Regions from separate parts of the Yersinia antarctica genome, predicted to be linked through region 4. Evidence: predicted binding sites of a transcription regulator. Region 4 holds the regulator's gene; each other region holds the start of a gene.

Region 1 (3,207 bases), 3.0 Mb from region 4:
ATAATTTAGCGGCCATTGACCAAAGTGATTCGCAGCCATCATCCAGAGCCATGGCTGCTAGCGGTGATAAGAAGATCAGATAGTCCCACCGAGTGAAATGCGGTAATGCAGGTCAACCTGTTCAATTGTAGGGATTTTATTTATTTTCTTAATCAGAATTTCCGCTGCAACTTTACCCATTTCAAACCGTGGGGTGGTAACACTGGCCAGCACCGGGGTGGTTGCCTGGCCGATATCTAAGCCATGGAAACCCGAAATTGCCATTTCAGCCGGTATCGCCATGCCTATTTTCAGACATTCTTGTAACACGCCGACGGCCATATCATCATTAGTACAGAAAATAGCATCAACCTGCGGATACATTTGTCGTGCCAGAGCTAGCATCCCAGCCCCGATCGAGACAGAAGAGACCTTATTAGGAGTGATATGCAATGGCGTAAATCCTGTATCTATCATCGCCTGGCTATATCCCTGATAACGTTTGCGATCTCGTACATCTGACATCGAGCCAAAATAGACAATATTCTGCTTACCACTGGCCAATAGTGTCGCTGTCATATCGTAAGCAGCCTGATAATTATTAAAACCAACGGTAATACGGTTGAACTGTGGCTCTAAATCCATCACTTGTGCAACCGGAATTTCGGCTGCATTCAAATACTTATCAGCACGTAAGGTATGTTCTGAATCAGTGAGTATCAGACCTGAGATCTGACAGGACAACAGATTAACGATCTGCTGCTCCTCACGTTCTTTATCATAGTTATAGTTAACCACCAGCGTTTGATAGCCGCTGGCAGCGGTTACCGATTCAATACCCGCCAGCAAGTCAGAGAAAATCTGGTTATTAAAGGAAGGTATCAAGATACCAATACGCGGGATCTTTTGATTGAAACCATTTTCCCCTTCAGAATCAGGAGCATAATTAACCTCCGCCATCACTTGAGCAATACGCTCAGCCGTCTCTGGAGCCACTTTTTCCGGCGTGCGTAAGTAGCGGCTGACAGTCATTTTGGTCACGCCTGCAAGTAACGCGATATCCTGTAACGTAACACGCTGGTTTTTCATGGCAAATACCTGGAACAAGAGTGCGCAATGGGTAATATGATTATGCACTGTTAGCTTGTGTAATGAAAAGCATGTTACTGCTTTAAAATACAATAACAGCCAGGTGACATATTATTAATCTAGTTTATTATTAATAAGTTAAACTGAAACCTTGCAATAAAACAGCAAAAAAACCGACTAACAGCAGTATTTCCCCTTCATCAAGGGGATATCGCTCACGTATGTGGTAACAGCTTGTTGTAACATGATTTAAAGTGATCTGCATCACAGTTTACCCAAGCGGAAAACGGTTTGATATGCACATGTTTTCACCCAGTCATTATTCAATAATATTTATTTTATAATGTCGCTTAATAAGCGCCATTTCCATCAGGAATTTATTATGAAGAATTTATTTTCGTTAGAAAACCGCAAAGTATTAATTACGGGATCTGCTCAAGGCATTGGTTTTTTATTAGCGAAAGGCCTGGCCGAATTTGGTGCAGAGATAATTATTAATGATATTACCGCAGAACGAGCGGAAAAAGCCGTGGCGGAATTACGTGCTAGCGGTTTTATTGCTCATGCTGCCGCCTTTAATGTGACTAATCACGATGCGGTTAATGAAGCCATTGAACAAATAGAAAGTAGCATCGGTGCTATCGATATTTTAATTAATAATGCCGGCATTCAGCGCCGCCATGCCTTTACTGAATTCCCAGAAAAAGATTGGGATGACGTGATTGCGGTCAACCAGAAGTCCGTATTCTTGGTTTCACAGGCCGTATCCCGCTATATGGTTAAACGTCAACGCGGCAAAATTATCAATATCTGCTCGATGCAAAGCGAATTAGGCCGCGACACTATTACCCCCTATGCCGCCTCTAAAGGTGCGGTAAAAATGCTAACTCGTGGTATGTGTGTTGAGCTGGCTCGCTATAATATTCAGGTCAATGGTATCGCACCTGGCTATTTCAAAACGGATATGACAAAAGCGTTGGTAGATGATAAAGCCTTTACTGATTGGTTATGTAAACGGACACCGGCTGCTCGCTGGGGAGACCCGGAAGAGTTGATTGGTGCTGCGGTTTATCTCTCCTCCAAAGCCTCTGATTTCGTGAATGGTCATCTGTTGTTTGTTGATGGCGGGATGTTAGTTGCAGTTTAACCTTCGCTTGAAGTGATTGGGAGATTAGCGACCTTCGTTATTCGTCCCATCAATAACGTTGGTTAATGCTTCAATTGACTGGGAACAGAGGAACATTATGTCTGGGAAATGCATTATTGTTATGGGCGTATCCGGCACGGGGAAATCCTGCGTCGGTCAAGCACTGGCACAAGCGCTTAACGCCAAGTTTATTGATGGTGATGACCTACACCCGCGCGCCAACATCCAAAAAATGGCCTCAGGTCAGCCGCTAAATGATGTTGATCGTGCTCCTTGGTTAGAACGGTTAAGTGATGTGGCCTATAGCCTGCAACAGAAAAATGAAGTCGGTTTTTTAGTCTGTTCGGCGCTGAAAAAGCAGTATCGCGATCGTTTGCGTGCCAGCAATCAAGGGATACGTTTTCTGTGGCTGAGCGGTGATTACGATTTGGTGCTACACAGAATGCAGCAGCGCGCTGGGCATTTTATGCCTGAAAGCCTGTTGCAAAGCCAATTTGCAACCCTGGAAGTACCGGGTATCAGTGAACCGGATGTTATCCAGATAGATATTTCGCCCGACGTCGCCGGTGTGGTTAAGCACTGTATTGCCGCGCTGGAGCATGAAAATAGCGTGAGTCATTGCGCCTAAACGCGCGGGCCACATAAGCATATAGGAAGAGTTATGATACTTGATGAACTGAAAAGCGCGGCGAATAATCCAATCTATCCAGATGTTATCCGCCGCACCCTAGCGGCTATCTGCAAAATGGATTTGGTTAACCTGCCAGCGGGCGAGCAAGAAATCGAAGGGCGTGAGATTTACTTAAATCATATTATCGCCGCGACCAAGCCACTATATGAACAAGCCCCTGAATTACACCGTTACTATATTGATATTCATATTTTGCTGGAAGGTAGTGAAGTGATTGGTGCGTCGCCATCCACACAGGGCCAGCGCCCGACGATGGATTTTGATAGCGAGCGAGATTATGGGTTGTTTGAAGGTATTACTA
Region 2 (3,207 bases), 250 kb from region 4:
AATATTCTCCGCGCCCAGCTTGAACAAGTTGGCTTCAGAGGCTTCAAAGCTATCGTCCAGCGTTTCAATCACTTTCTGAGTGCTTGCTGTCGTGTTAGCCGCCTCCACCAAACGTGCTGTCAGGTTGGTGTACAACTGGCTATCAAGGAAGTTGGTCAACGAGATATGTTGTGCCTGTGGCGCATGGCGCATGGCTCGCTCAGTCAAATCACGGTGGGTGATAACCAAGTCCACATCTTCTGGTAAGTTGTTGATAGCACAGTTAGTCACCGAGATATGTCTCAAGCCCGCATCTTGTACTTTCTTACGCAGCACACCGGCCCCCATCGCACTAGAACCCATACCAGCATCACAAGCTACGATGATTTTACGTACTGTGGTCAGGTCGCCTGCGGCAGCGGCAGCATTCGCCGCTTGTGCGCCTTTAGATTGCGCTTTCATATCTTGTATACGGCGAGTTGCATCTTCCAGGCTGTCTTCCTCGTCGTCTTTGACTTTAGAGGTTTTCAGCAAGATAGCGGATACCACGAAGGAGACGGCAAACGCAGCAGCAACTGCAGCAATGTTGGCAAAATAAGCACCTTTAGGTGTCATCGCCAATACTGCCAGGATAGAACCAGGAGACGCAGGTGATACCAGGCCGCCGTTCAGCACAGTCAGAGTGAACACACCAGTCATACCGCCCAGAATAACCGCCAGCAATAAGCGCGGGTTCATCAGCACGTATGGGAAATAGATTTCGTGGATACCACCGAAGAAGTGGATGATAGCCGCGCCACCAGCAGACTGCTTAGCGTTACCTCTACCGAAGAACATGTAAGCCATCAACACACCCATACCTGGGCCTGGGTTCGCTTCGATCAGGAAGAAGATAGACTTACCGGTTTCAGTCGCCTGCTGGATACCCAGAGGTGAGAAGATACCGTGGTTAATCGCGTTATTCAGGAACAGGATTTTAGCTGGTTCGACGAAGATAGACGTTAATGGCAGCAGGTTAAGCTGCACCATGATATGCACGCCTTTAGCCAACACGTGGGACAACACTTCTACCAGTGGACCAATCGCCATAAAGGCGAGAATCGCCAACAACATCCCGATGATACCGGCTGAGAAGTTGTTAACCAGCATCTCAAAGCCGCTTTTGATTTTACCTTCAACCCAACGGTCAAAGTGTTTGATTGCCCAGCCACCCAGCGGACCCACAATCATCGCACCGAGGAACATCGGCATATCCGCACCAACGATAACCCCCATGGTGGTGATAGCACCCACCACACCACCGCGATCACCCCCCACCAAACGGCCACCGGTAAAACCGATCAGCAGTGGTAACAGGTAGGTGATCATTGGGCCAACCAGTTTGGCTAGTGTTTCATTTGGCAGCCAGCCGGTTGGAATAAACAGTGCGGTGATAATACCCCAGGCAATAAACGCCCCGATATTGGGCATAACCATGTTACTGAGGAATCGGCCAAAATTTTGAATTCTGACCTTTGCGTCTGGTGAAAACATAAAACACCCCTATTGGTACGCGCTAACAATAAGAGCGCGATATAATTGTTTTGTTGAGGCAGTTCTGCAAAACCCGCCGGTGCTATCGAATACAAACACGCTGTATGCAAAACAAACTCTAGCATGCTCCTTTATTCACGCGTAGCTCACTGCATTTATGTGACATAAGTCACACCAAACCCCCTATTATAGGGGTGTGTTTGTTGACGCAGATCACACTAAATGACTGTAAGAAAACCACGACGACGAATTTTTAAGCTAAAAAGCTCGATAAGAGTGATATAAATCACATTTTGCGTGGGTTAGTTTGTTTTGAAAATGTGATGTTAATCACAAGTTATTTTTGCTCGTAGAGAGGAGATGAGACATTCACCCTGCTAATAACCTCTCAGACTCAACTCTCGGTAGAAATGTGTAATAAAACAACAGGGGGAAGGGGGCACATTATTGGAGCGGGTTTCGGTTGATATGGGTTTAGTGCTTAGGTTCGGATCAGGTTTCGGTTGATAAACGCTCAGAGGTCATTTTAGCTCAGTCGCCTCAACCGAGTTAAGGCCCATAAGCGTGGGCCTTAACAATCCGCGCTTGCGCACGTATCGCTTGCCTGCTGCGCAGGTTCCCTCGCTCAAATGTGCTTTTAAAGTCAAAAGAGAAAATCAAAACCTAAAGCGATGGTTTTGACGTTGAGCGCAATCAGGAATATTGCCGGCAAGGAGTGAGGGTAGAGTGAGCGGGCATGGAAGCCCGCGAAAAGCGCGCTTGAGCAGGAGCGAACGCGCTGGCTCGTCAGCCCGAAAGACGCGGACGGTTTATCCGCAGGGCAATATTTCGCGCAAGCGCGGGATTGCACAAGGGGCCACGCTTATGGCCCCTTTGCCGGTTGGTTCATCGCAGGTTAAGTAAATTCAGTTACTTTAACAACCGAACTTATTCACTTATCAAATACTAACCGAAAGAATAACTCGATCAGTCCTAACAACCGAACCGATCACCAAATCAAATCAAATCAAATCAAATCAAATCAACCAAAACCATCACTGCATGACACTCGCAACACTCTTCTGTGCCGTCATCATCGCCGGATACTTGGCGACTAAATTAGCCATCATCGTGTTATATAGCGCTGCTTGCTGTGGGGTCTGGAATTGAACGCCGCCATTATTGAAAGTGACCTGCGTTCCCTGCTGCTGCAAGAAATCACCAACTTGTGCCAGATCCTGCACAAAAGCAGAAATCACCGGCACTGCTGGGATCAACACATTGGCTGTCTGAGTCACAATATTATCGAAAGCTTTATTAAATACCACTTTCAAATCATCAGGCTGTTTCAATGCAGCAACCGCACTATCGGCTTGTGTTTTTGCCGTACGAATCTGTTGCACTAACAAGTTCAATGCACCTGCGGACTGCTGTAATGCATCACGCTTGGCGAGATAATCCTGCGCCACGCGAATCTCATTGATTTGAGCAATCGCCGGGCTCAAGCTGGCATCAACAGATTTGGTAAGCTGCTGTGAAAAAGTGACTAAAATCGCATAATCACTGACATAAGGGCCAAATTTCTGTTTTTGATCTTCGCTCAGTGTTGGCAGTTTCATCCCGCTACGCATCACTGTATTTTGCAGATAATCAATAAAAGCCTTACGTTGTTCTGGCTCTTTATCCCCGCAGGCGGTCAATTGGAACACCACCAGT
Region 3 (3,207 bases), 3.1 Mb from region 4:
TTCAGCCAACTGATTCTGATACCTGATTCGAATAATAAAAAAGCGCCGAAAGGCGCTTTTTTATGGGCAAAGGAATTGCCAGTATCCGCTGATTAGAACGCGTAGTTAAAGTTCACGCCGTACAGCAGTGCCGTACCTTTAGAGTCGAACTGATAAGTAGTGCCGCCCACTGCCGCTGGTGTTTTTTCAGTAATATGCACGCTTTGGCCATGCATATAGGAAATACCAACATCCACTGAGGCATCTTTGTTGAAGGCGTAGGTAGTACCCGCACTGATCCAGAAACGGTCTTGGTCTGGAATTGAGATAGTGCGGTTATCTGCCGGAACCGGGCTGTCATCGAAGGCAATACCGGTACGGAAGGTCCAATTATCATCGTGATAATAAGTGGTACCCAGCGCGATACGGTAAGCATCATGGAAGCCTTCATGTTTTTCAAACAGTGTCTGGCCATTAGTGCCGGTTGCTTTCAGTTCTTGGAACTGACTCCAACTGGTGTAGGCCATGCTGTAGTGAATGGCCCACTGTGGTGCCACTTTGTTATAGCCGGACACTTCCCAGACTTCTGGTAGGTTCAGAGTTAAAGCACCCGGGATCGTATTACCGCCAGTGCCTCTTGGTGGTGGCAGTTGGTTGCTGAAATCGCCATCAAAGTCGATTTTCACTTTTGAGCGGTAAGTGAAGCTATAACGGTTTTCCTTATCAACTTCATACAGCACGCCCGCATTCCAACCATACCCCCACTCTTTACCTTCCATACGGGTAACTTCGGTATTAGCAGGGCGACCCGATAACGGACCAACTTCACCGAGATGGCGTACAATCTTCGCATCGGCGTACACTGCATTAAAGCCCAGGCCGAAACTGAAGTTTTCATTCAGGCGATACGCGGTACTCAGGTTCAGGTTGGCGGTTTTCAGATCAGTCTGACCGCCAAGGGAACCCGCAGGATAGTCGTCATTGAATTCAGTAGCCAAACCGTAGTTTGAGGTACCAGAGGCACCAATTGCCCATTGCTCATTCAGTGGCATAATAAAGTGGATATTTGGGATCCACTCTGAAGGCGCGATGTTATTGGCATCGGTACTTCTGCCTGAAATGGGGGATGTCCCACTAATATTGACGTCAGGATCAACATAAACAAAGCCGCCAGAGAAAGAAGGGCGGTCGAACAAAGTCATTGCTGCGGGGTTACGGCTACCAACTGATGCGTTGTCGGCAACGGCGCCTTCACCAGAGAAAGAACGCCCCAATGCAGCGGCTGAATATTCATTCAACTGGAAGCCAGCCGCAGAAACGTTCGACGATATGATTGCCACTGCAGCTGCCAGAGCTGATCGGGTAAACAGGTTTTTCTGGTTCATGACCAAAACCTCATTGTTTTAATTAATGTTACACACCGTAACAAGAGAATGCGGGATTGTAGGGTCCGTTATCGGTCAGACAAAGCAGACCAGTGGCTGAAGTATAGGTCCGACCTGTGTCAGTGTTGCAAGTATGTTTTGGGATTTGTTCAGTTTTGATTGCAAAAAATAGACGCAGTTAACAAAAAACTCACAATTTAGTATCAATTATTACATTATCAATGAATGAACATACAATTTGACTGTGACCTTTATCACTTAATAAGCCTATAAACAGTAAGTCCTAGTGCCAAGTGACCGACGGTAGTAAAATAATGACAGAGAAAATATTTTTTTTGCGCCATGCCTTTTTGTGCTATTTGCACTAACGAATTGGCAATTTGCACCTATTTTGAAATGTCCGTTGAGGAGAATTGAAGATGTCAGATGCAATTAATCGCTGTAGTGCGGAAGAAACTGCTGCCTGCTGCTGTATAGATGTTGGTACTATAATGGATAATACTGATTGCACGGCCTCTTACAGTTGTGTGTTTGACAACCGTACTGAAGCTGAAGCGATGCTGAAATCGCTGACCGAAAAAGCGCGTGCTGTTGAGTCAGAACCTTGCTTGATTGAGCATAAATTGGAAGAGAAGGACGGCGGTGTTTGTTTAACCATCGACTTTACTTTTGCCTGCCAGGCAGAAACCATGATTTTCCAGCTGGGTCTGCGTTAATTCATGCCGGTAGTCACCGCAACTCAGGTAAGTTGAACCGATCTCTAACGCGAAGCCTTTTGCTTCGCGTTTATTTTTGTCTAATTTCCTCTGTAAATTTATCGCGTTAGATTCATCATTCTTCCCCATCCCCAATTCATCTTTCCCACGATTTTGTCGCTAAAAGTTGCTCCTGCTCTCACTTTCCTGTTCTGTAGGTTTACCAAATGTAAATTTTTGGTTAAAAATAATTAGATCAGGTCAGACCTGTTATTTGTTATGCTTAACTAAAAGCCACTCTATTTATCAGGAGCGTTTATGAGTAAGCCATTACCGCTAGTGACGCGCCAGGGCGATCGCATTGCAATCGTCAGCGGCCTGCGGACCCCTTTTGCCAAGCAAGCAACTGCTTATCATGGCGTACCGGCCGTCGACTTAGGCAAAATTGTGGTCAGTGAGTTGCTGGCCAGAAGTGGCGTTGCTCCTGAGTTAATTGATCAACTCGTATTCGGTCAAGTGGTGCAGATGCCTGAAGCGCCAAATATTGCCCGTGAAATCGTGTTGGGTACCGGCATGAGTGTGCATACCGATGCTTACAGTGTCTCACGCGCGTGCGCCACCAGTTTTCAGGCGGTAGCCAATGTGGCAGAAAGTATTATTGCAGGCTCAGTCACGGTGGCGATAGCCGGTGGTGCCGATTCCTCTTCCGTGCTGCCAATTGGTGTCAGTAAAGCACTGGCGCGAACCTTGGTTGATGTTAATAAAGCGCGAACCCTCTCCCAGCGCCTGAAGTTGTTCAGCCGCTTAAAGTTACGCGATTTGCTTCCTGTTGCCCCGGCAGTGGCTGAATACTCTACCGGCTTGCGTATGGGGGATACCGCAGAGCAGATGGCAAAAACCTATGGTATCAGCCGTGAAGATCAGGATGCTCTGGCGCTACGATCGCACCAAATGGCAGCGATTGCCTGGCAGCAAGGGTTATTACACGATGAGGTGATGACGGCTTATATCCCGCCTTACCGTGATGCTATTACCGAAGATAACAATATCCGCAAAGATTCCACTATGGCGCAATATGCCAAGTTACGCCCCGCATTCGATCGCCAACATGGCAGTGTCACGGCGGCCAACAGCACCCCTTTGACGGA
Region 4 (3,207 bases):
TCTGGCATTGGCAGATGCAATAGACCAGCTGCCAATATCAGCCCAATCAAGGTGCCGAGTGCACGGTGATGGATTCGTACCTTGGTGGCGTTATAACCGTTCTGCGTTACCAGCATCACAGTAAGCAAAATCCAATAAGGTTTGGGTAGATGAATTAAGTTACCGATATAGCTACCTGCTGCCAGTGTTACGCCCAGACGAGCCGCTTCCCGCAGTGCACCTGATTTGAACGACAGATAGCTGATCAACGCCGGCCAGAAAGGTTGTGGTTGTTGGCTGGACATCAGGTCACGGTCATACAGTGGTCGCCGGTCACTCAATAGCTGGGTCACGTGGCTGATATGGTAGTAGTAGAATTGTGCGACCGGGTTGTCTGGGTGTGCCTGTGCGATGCTTGCCAGTTCTGTCAGACCATCATCGGCAGTGAAATGCTCATCAGCATGGTGGTGATAGAGAATGTCGTTGGCGATGCTGCGCATTTGAGCTGAGATTTTCTGGCAATTACGGCGTATCACGCTCTCAATCTGTGTCTGCTCCATTAACTCTTGTGCTTTTTCTGGCTGAATCAGGGCCGCAGTAATGTGCTCTTGCAAATCGAGAGCCATTTGGAACAATCCCAACAACCGTTTTTGTTCTTTCTTCGTGGTGTTATGAATCAGATTAAATTGCTGATAAAGCTGATTAATCTTGTCCATAATCGCCTGTTGTCTGTCCAGCAGCGGCGGTATCGATTTTTCCGGCTCAAGGTGCTGAGCAAACAGGCTGTATTTGGTGTCACAATAATCGGCTAGTAAGCGATAAAGCTGACTCAAAGGTTCGCGAATCGGTTGATCCTTGCAGAGTCGGAACCATAACCCGTTAAACACCCCATACCACAGTGTCCCTACGGCACACAGCAACGGGGCTTGCCAGATCGGAGCGCGGCCCACCATGCTGAGGCTGAAAATAGCAGCAATCAGTGCCGCGGGTAACAAATGGCCATTCAATTGGCTAATCGCCCCACTCACTCCTAGAACTAATGCCAGGCTGAGCATGACAGCAGGCAACGGAATACCCCATAGCAGCAGTTGCTGGGTTAGGAAGCTACTCACAGTAAACAGCGCGCCGCCGACCAGCAGACGCCGGAAAAAATGTTGGTGTGGTGTATCCAGTGAGGCAATGTTGCAACAGGCGGGTATCAGAGAAAACATCAAGCCCAGCCGAAGTTCGCCGAGAGCGAACCCTAATGCTGCAGGCAGGCAGAGCACTAATGTTTGGCGTAGTGCGTAATTAACTTCAGGATGATAAATAAGCCGTTGCCATTTCATAAAGGCCCCAGAAATTTATTGATCACAAAAGATTAAAAAACTGATGCCGACAGTATCGGCACCAGTTTAGGGGGAATTAACGGGTGCCGTAGACGACAATCGTTTTACCGTGTGCGGAGATCAGGTTTTGATCTTCCAGCATTTTTAGTATCCGCCCCACGGTTTCGCGGGAGCAGCCAACTATCTGACCAATTTCCTGGCGGGTAATTTTAATCTGCATCCCATCTGGGTGGGTCATGGCATCAGGTTGTTTTGCCAGATTAAGCAGCGTTTGTGCAATACGCCCAGTCACATCAAGGAAAGCAAGGTTGCCCACTTTCTCAGATGTAATCTGTAAGCGACTCGCCATCTGTGAAGATAGGCGCATTAAAATATCTGGATTGACCTGAATCAGCTGACGGAATTTTTTGTAAGAAATTTCAGCCACTTCACAGGCGGTTTTTGCTCTAACCCAGGCGCTACGTTCTTGGCCTTCTTCAAATAATCCAAGTTCGCCGATGAAATCTCCCTGATTAAGATAGGAGAGAATCATCTCTTTACCTTCCTCATCTTTGATAAGCACCGCAACGGAGCCTTTCACGATGTAGTAAAGCGTTTCGGCCTTTTCACCTTGGTGAATCAGCGTACTCTTCGATGGATATTTGTGGATATGGCAATGAGACAGGAACCATTCGAGAGTCGGGTCTGTTTGTGGCTTGCCGAGAACCATTCGCTGTTATCCTCTGTTGTTATCGCTGCCTAACATAACAGGGCTCAGAGTTCCCTGTACGGCGTGCTTATAAAATACACTTTCTCGTAGCATATTAATTTGCTCAACTGCCGAAAGGTATAGCCAAGATACGTACCGGGTAGAAACCCTCCACTGAGTATTGAGAAGCTACCCTATTTAATTCTAGAAACAACACTTTCGGTTCTGTTTGTAGCACAGGATGAAGCCAGTGTCTTGTGTTGTATCGCTTCAGCATGATGAACATCGGGTTACATTGCCAGTTTGTAAATGAAAGGGTAGTCTGGATCAGAAAATTTAACCGGGAGCAAGAGTTATGCAGGCACGTGTAAAGTGGGTTGAGGGGCTGACATTTTTGGGTGAATCGGCATCAGGTCATCAGGTGTTGATGGACGGTAATGCTGGAGACAAAGCACCGAGTCCGATGGAAATGTTATTAATGTCAGCAGGCGGTTGTAGCGCGATTGATGTGGTCTCTATTTTACAAAAAGGCCGCAATGATGTGCGTGATTGCGAAGTGACATTAACCTCGCAGCGTCGCGAAGAGGCACCGCGTCTATTTACGCAAATCAACCTGCATTTTATTGTCAGCGGCAAAGGTCTGACCGACAAAATTGTGGAACGAGCCGTTGAGCTGTCAGCAGAAAAGTATTGCTCCGTCTCACTGATGTTGGGTAAAGCGGCGACGATTACCCACAGTTTTGAGATCCGTGACATCGCCTAAGCAAACCCTTCGTACTTGAAGCTGCAGGGTTGTTAGCTGCGTTCGCTCACCCGAATCACTTACTTATGTAAGCTCATCGGGATGAGTTCGTTTGCTGCCTACCTGCAGCTCCAATTACTTTGGGTTGGGATAGAGTCAAATTATTTTTTTCTCTCCAGCCATTGCTATACTGCGGCTTCAAGAATGAAGGAGATTAACCGATTTTCTCCCCTTCCAGCAACTGCTGCACTAGCGGCGCCATAATCAGCTCCATTGCCAGCCCCATTTTTCCGCCGGGTACCACCAATGTATTGATATTAGAGATAAATGATCCTTGCAACATCGCCAGTAAGTAAGGGAAATCAATTTGATCCAAACCCCGGAAATGAATAACCACAAAGCTTTCATCCAGTGACGGAATCGCTTTGGCAGCAAACGGATTTGATGTGTCAACGGTTGGCACGCGCTGG

What was found. The regulator CRP, encoded in region 4, controls carbon source genes, mostly activating them, when cyclic AMP is high. The targets are predictions, from matches to a motif close to ATGTGANNNNNNTCACAT.
Positions count from the first base shown of each region.
Region 1: a site for CRP is predicted at 1,321-1,338, ahead of idnO (gluconate 5-dehydrogenase). Genes of this name have one in related genera too.
Region 2: a site for CRP is predicted at 1,670-1,687, ahead of ACWJJO_RS00165 (PTS mannitol transporter subunit IICBA). Genes of this name have one in related genera too.
Region 3: a site for CRP is predicted at 1,607-1,624, ahead of ACWJJO_RS15510 (YfcZ/YiiS family protein). Genes of this name have one in related genera too.

Region 1 covers NZ_JBSJQF010000001.1:3,259,502-3,262,708, forward strand. The annotation lists gene ACWJJO_RS15130 (substrate-binding domain-containing protein) at 76-1,068, opposite strand; gene idnO (gluconate 5-dehydrogenase) at 1,451-2,215, shown strand; gene ACWJJO_RS15140 (gluconokinase) at 2,313-2,843, shown strand; gene ACWJJO_RS15145 (NanQ anomerase/TabA/YiaL family protein) at 2,877-3,207, shown strand, end outside.
Region 2 covers NZ_JBSJQF010000001.1:38,407-41,613, reverse strand. The annotation lists gene ACWJJO_RS00165 (PTS mannitol transporter subunit IICBA) at 1-1,512, opposite strand, end outside; gene ACWJJO_RS00160 (DUF3053 domain-containing protein) at 2,547-3,207, opposite strand, start outside.
Region 3 covers NZ_JBSJQF010000001.1:3,343,583-3,346,789, reverse strand. The annotation lists gene mlaA (phospholipid-binding lipoprotein MlaA) at 1-13, shown strand, start outside; gene fadL (long-chain fatty acid transporter FadL) at 93-1,364, opposite strand; gene ACWJJO_RS15510 (YfcZ/YiiS family protein) at 1,784-2,080, shown strand; gene fadI (acetyl-CoA C-acyltransferase FadI) at 2,378-3,207, shown strand, end outside.
Region 4 covers NZ_JBSJQF010000001.1:283,457-286,663, forward strand. The annotation lists gene ACWJJO_RS01115 (YccS/YhfK family putative transporter) at 1-1,307, opposite strand, end outside; gene crp (cAMP-activated global transcriptional regulator CRP) at 1,384-2,016, opposite strand; gene ACWJJO_RS01125 (OsmC family protein) at 2,351-2,758, shown strand; gene ACWJJO_RS01130 (phosphoribulokinase) at 2,952-3,207, opposite strand, start outside.